DNA from 2 places in the Halanaerobium sp. DL-01 genome. Region 1 is predicted to be linked to the other one. Evidence: a T-box and tRNA genes for the amino acid it is inferred to sense, from the RefSeq annotation. Region 1 holds a T-box; the other holds one or more tRNA genes.
What was found. A T-box is a leader RNA that pairs with one kind of tRNA and senses whether it is charged. The one in region 1 lies ahead of leuS (leucine--tRNA ligase), so its partner is inferred to be a tRNA-Leu.

Region 1 (3,167 bases):
GGCACAGGAACTGTGCCACATTTTTCACAGTATACTACAGGTATTGGAGCCCCCCAATATCTCTGTCTGGAAATCAGCCAGTCTCTCAGTCTGTAATTAACTTCCAGCTCAGCTATTCCCTCTTTTTCAAAGTCTTCAGCCATCTTATCAAATGCTTCCTTAACACTCAAACCATTATATTGTTCAGAATTAATCAAATAACCATCACCATCATATGCTGTTTCCATTTCTTCTGAAGCAAGAATTTCTTCTCTATCTTTAGGCTGAATTACAACTCTAATAGGCAGGTCATATTTTCGTGCAAAATCAAAATCACGCTGGTCATGGGCCGGAACTGCCATTATTGCGCCGGTACCATAGCTCATCAATACATAATTAGCGATCATAATTGGAATTTCTTCATTATTTACAGGATTAATTGCATATCCACCGGTAAAAATTCCCAGCTTTTCTGATTGTGGAGATGTTCTTTCCATCTCTTTCTGCTTTTTTGCTTTTTCTATAAATTCTTTAACTTCAGCTTCCATTTCTGTACCCTTTGTCATCTCTTTTATAAGTGGATGTTCTGGTGCCAAAACCATATATGTGGCACCATAGAGGGTATCAGGTCTTGTTGTAAAAACTTCCAACTCTTCATCCATATCTTTTATGGGAAACTTGATTCTCATACCTTCACTGCGGCCAATCCAGTTTTTCTGCATAATTTTAACTTTTTCCGGCCAGTTATCCAGAAGATCATGATCATTTAAAAGTCTTTCCGCATAATCAGTAATTTTTAAAAACCACTGTTCTAATTCCCTCATATTTACCTCTGTGCCGCATCTTTCACAGGCATTATTTACCACCTGTTCATTTGCCAACACAGTTTCACAGCTGGGACACCAATTTACAGCAGACTCTTTTTTATAAGCCAGATCATTTTTGTACATCTGAACAAAAAACCACTGTGTCCATTTATAATAATCTTCTGCGGCAGTAGTCACCTCTTTATCCCAGTCATAACTTAATCCCATTGCTTTCATCTGCCTCTTCATATTAGCAATATTATCCCAGGTCCATTCTTTAGGATGAATATTTCCATATTTGATAGCTGCATTTTCTGCTGGAAGACCAAAAGCATCCCAACCCATAGGATGAAGAACATTATAACCCTGCATCCTCTTGTATCTTGCTATCACATCTCCAATAGAATATACCCTGACATGTCCCATATGAAGATTCCCCGAAGGATATGGAAACATTTCTAAAACATAATAATTTTCTTTTTCTGGATCCTCTCCTGTTTTGTGAAGATCAGAGTCTTCCCATCTTTTAAGCCACTTTTTTTCTACCTTATTAAATGGATAAAAATCCTGCAATACAACTCACACTCCTTATAATATATTTGAATTTTTAAATTAAAAAAAAGCCCCCGAAAAAAACAGGGACGGATTAAATCCGTGGTACCACCCTAACTTGGCAAAAAACCCACTCATTTGTGTTTAACGCACACAGCGCAGCTGACTCAATATTTATCAGCTGGACTCAGAGATGAGTTCGAAAAATTCAAGTATCGATTTACACCAGCCATCGACTCTCTTTAAACAGGAATTTTTCTACTACTTCTCTTCACAGTCTTATCTATACTTATCTATACTATATTACCTGCTATTATATTAATAATAGTCTAAAAAGTCAAATTTATGTCTGCCTCTCTTCTTTCCTCAATATCTTTTCTGCATCAGCCCATAATCTGTCCAAATCATAGTATTCTCTTTCTCTCTTCTGAAATATATGCACAACAACATCAGCATAATCCATTAATACCCAGCGGGCATCATCAAGACCTGCCACTTTTTTATATTCAATATTTAACTCACTAAGCTTTTCGTCAACAGCTCTGTAGATAGCCCTAACCTGCTTGTCAGAATTTGCACTGCAGATTACAAAATAGTCTGCAATAACTGTCAGCCCTTCCAGGTTTAATATTTCTATATCTTCAGCTTTTTTATCATCAGCTGCTTCTGCTGCCAGTAATGCTGTCTCTTTAATAGAAATTTCTTTACTCATTATTTTCCTCCCCAATTAACTGCAGATAATCAGAACCAATAATTATATCTATACCGCTTTTTTCTTTGGGTTTAAACTGCATTTTTCCATTGATTAATTCCTTTATTCCTTCTGCAGTATCACGGTCTTCTTTAGAATAATATATTATCTCTGTTTGTTTGTAATTAAAATTATCTGCATTAGATGTTTTTTTTACTTCGAAACCATATTTTTCTAGTTTTTCGGCTAAATCACCAGCCATGCCGGGAACTCCATTACCATTAAAAATAGAAAGTTTATAACTGCTGTTTCTAATATAAGATTTATCTCTAATTAAATTATCAACCATTATTTCTACTTCTTCTCTATCAGGCAGCCAGTAGCTTACTCCAGAAATATATTTTGGCTCTCCTGGCAGCATTTCAATTTTTATCTTATTTAAATCTACCTCTTTGGCCAATGATAAAAAGGGGGTGATATCCTGTAAGGGTATATTTGTTTTTACAGAATCATTTAACTCTTTAATAATCCCCGGCAATTTAGGAATGATTGTCGGAGAAGTTCCTTTTTCAATAACTGCATTCAAAAATTTCTGCTGTCTGGCCACTCTTCCAATATCACCCATTGCTATATCCCGGTATCTTACATACTGAAGCGCTTCACTTCCGCTCAGATTCTGTCTGCCGGGCTTTAAATTTATATATAATCCACCCGCCTTATCAACATAATATAGATGACTTTCAATATTTATTTCTACACCACCAATTAAATCAATAATGTTTTCAAATCCTTTAAAATCAGTTTCAACATAATAATCTATTGGTATATCAAGAAAATTTTCCACAGTTTTTTTGGTAAGTTTTATACCACCATAGGCATGAGTAGAATTAATCTTCCCATAGTTCTTTCCCGGTATCTTAACTCTTGTATCTCGTGGAATAAATATAATACCTGCTTCTTTTGTATCTATATTAAAACTGGCCAGAATAATAGTATCAGCTCTGGAAGGTCCATTTATTTCAGAATCATAACCAATTATTAAAACATTTATCTTTTCTTTTTTAAATGGACTGCTGTTTAAAATACTGAAGTCATTATTAAAAAAAATAGAACCAGCTATGCCGAAAAGAAAAAAAATC
Region 2 (3,167 bases), on a different contig from region 1:
CGGCAGGCTGATGGATCATAACTCTTGAATAGGGAAGCGCATAGCGCTTTCCTTCTGCACCTGCTGCCAGCAGCAGAGCTCCTGCACTTGCTGCCTGACCCATACCTATTGTCACTACATCAGGTTTAATATACTGCATTGTATCATACATGGCCAGTGCTGCTGTTACAGAACCACCTGGACTGTTGATATATAGATAAATATCTTTGTCTGGATTATCTGCTTCAAGGAAAAGAAGCTGAGCAATAACTACATTTGCTACATCATCTGTAACCTGAGAACCTAAAAATATTATTCTATCTTTGAGAAGCCGAGAATAAATATCATATGATCTTTCTCCTCTATTTGTCTGTTCAACTACCATTGGAATTAAACTCATTGCTTTTCCCTCCTCATATATAATTATATCATAATTTTTTTATTAAAAAAGTACGTTCTGCCTTCATTAATTGTTTTCTACCAGAAAGTCAATTGTCTTTTTGCGGATAATATCTTCCTTAAGAATTGAAAGCTGGCCCTGAATCTTCAGAATTCCTTTTACTTTTTCAAAGTCCTGATCATTTGCTTCTGCAATTTCTTTTATTTCTTTATCTATTTCTTCTTCACTTACTTCTATATTTTCTTTTTCTGCAATTGCTTCTAATACCAGCAGTTCTTTAGCTCTTTCTTTTGCTGTCTCTTTATTCTGTTCTCTCCACTCTTTTTCATCCATTCCTATATAGTTCAGATAATCTTCAACATCTAAACCCTGCTGAGAAATTGAATGTGATAGGTTTTCAAACATCTGATCCAGCTGTTCTTCTACCAATGTATCGGAAACATTAACTTCAGCATTTTCGCTTGCTTTTTTAATTAACTTTTCTCTAAAACTGTTTTCCGCTGCAGTTTCTTTCTGTTCCTGCATTTCACTTCTTAGGTTATTTTTCCACTCATCTAAAGTTTCAAATTTACTTGCTTCTAGAGCAAATTCATCATCCAATTCTGGAGTTTCTTTAATCTTTATTTCTTTCAATTTTACTTCAAATACAGCTTCTTTCCCGGCAAGATCTTCTGCCTGATATCCTTCCGGGAAGGTGACTTCTATATTTCTTTCTTCCCCAACTTTTAATCCAACAAGTTGTTCTTCAAACCCTGGTATAAAACTTCCAGATCCAATCTCCAGAGTATATTCTTCAGCTGAACCACCGGGAAACTTTTCGCCATCAACATATCCTGTAAAATCAATGATAGCAAAATCACCCTCTTCCAGCTCTTCCTTGTCAGAATTGACAAGCTGGCTGTGCTGGTCTAACATATTTTGAAGACGTGTTTCTATTTCTTCGTCTTTTACTTCACTGTCTTCTTTTTCTATACCCAGATTTTTGTATTTACCAAGCTTTACATCTGGCTTCACTTCTACAACTGCTTTAAATGTTGCAGGCTCACCAGCAGCAATATAAAAATCTTCAATTTCTGGTTGAGCAATCGGTTCAATACCTGCCTCTTCCAGTGCTTTACTGTACCCCTGTGGAATCAATATGTCCAGGGCATCTTTATGAAGAACTTCTTCTCCAAAGCGCTTTTCTACAACCTTGCGCGGTGCTTTACCTTTTCTAAACCCCGGTATTGAAATATCTTTTACTACTTTGCGGTATGCTTTTTCTAAAGCTTCTTCTACTTTTTCTTCCTCTATTTCCACTTCAAGCTGAACCCTATTTCCTTCAAGCTTTTCTTTTACAACTTCCATCAATATTCCTCCTTGCAGATATTAAAATTTCAGTCCAAATAATATTATATTCAATTAACTTTTAAAACTCTATTATATATGATAATAATCCCCGACCTGGCGCCCTGGCCAATATCGGGGTTCATGAACAGTGCTATAAATGGTGCGAAAGGTGGGACTCGAACCCACACGGGGATTACCCACTAGATCCTAAATCTAGCGCGTCTGCCAATTCCGCCACTTTCGCACACAATCTGTGAAAAACTTCAATTTATGTTTATTCACAAAAAGCACATATAATATTAGCATAGCTTTTTGAAGATGTCAAGGTGTTAGAAAAAAATATTTAATTTTCTGTTTTTACATTCATAACCGGGTTTTGTTCATTTTTGCTTTTTCCAGCTTCTTTTCTTTCCTTTTCTTCAGCTGCTGCTTTCCAGGCTCTAAATCTATGAATTTCTTTAGAAATATTCTGATAGGCTATTATAAATGCAGCTGCATCATCTGTAAAACCAATAATAGGTATAAAATCCGGTATTAAATCAGTTGGAAGCATTAAATATGCAAGTGTAGCAATTATCCACCCAAGTGAATTATCATCTATATGAAATTCTCTTCGCGAATATGCCTTCAGCATCTCTATAAATTCCAGTATTTTATCCATAAAACCAAAATCATAATCTTTTTCTTCTAAAAATTGGTGTATTTTATCCAGAATCTTATTAACACTTTCATGACCTGTCCCCCATTTATTTGCCAGTCTACCTATAAATGCAATCAAATCATTATTAGTAAAATCTTTCTTCATCTTATATCACCACCTATTATTTTATTATATCACTTTAAATCAATACTGTTAAATAAAAAACAAAATAGAGTTTCCCCAAAATTATTTTTTAGTGTTGCAAAAATAGGAAAAGTCTTTAAAAACAAAGCTAAAGTCATTTAATCAATTTTTATCACCATTGACAATCAATATTCATCATTCAGCTTATAAACATCCACTCCTTTACACTTCCATACAAAAATTTTTATTAAAAACTATTTATATAAAATCCTGTATAAACTTCTGATTTATTGGAAAATAAACTTATATTATAACAGATTAACTATATTATATTAATCTTTATTTTCACTGTCAAAATAATTCTTTAAATAAAGAATTATTTTATAATTTAAACTTTTTTAAAAGGGGTTTACAAATACATTTAAAGATGTATAATTAAATTGTAAGAGATTTTGTGAATAATTTTATAAAGATTATTCTAATAAGAATATAAATAATATAAGAAAGGATGATACTGATGACAAAATTATTTAGAGGTGTATTTAGACTTGGTTTAGTTTCTGGAATGCTGGCCCTATTTACTGCAGTATTGTTAAGAGCCTGGTCATAATAAAATATATCGACACCTATAATAAATCAATAGTTATTTTTTCACCTAATTTCATTAATATTATT

Region 2: it encodes a tRNA-Leu, which carries the amino acid that the T-box ahead of leuS (leucine--tRNA ligase) is inferred to sense. The anticodon was not compared.

What each region holds. Positions count from the first base shown of each region.
Region 1 is NZ_QPJN01000004.1:92,998-96,164, reverse strand. It holds gene leuS (leucine--tRNA ligase) at 1-1,358, opposite strand, end outside; T-box leader at 1,420-1,621, opposite strand; gene rsfS (ribosome silencing factor) at 1,681-2,049, opposite strand; gene DER71_RS02650 (LCP family protein) at 2,042-3,167, opposite strand, start outside.
Region 2 is NZ_QPJN01000005.1:35,706-38,872, forward strand. It holds gene clpP (ATP-dependent Clp endopeptidase proteolytic subunit ClpP) at 1-379, opposite strand, end outside; gene tig (trigger factor) at 446-1,726, opposite strand; tRNA gene DER71_RS02895 (tRNA-Leu) at 1,867-1,952, opposite strand; gene DER71_RS02900 (YkvA family protein) at 2,052-2,513, opposite strand.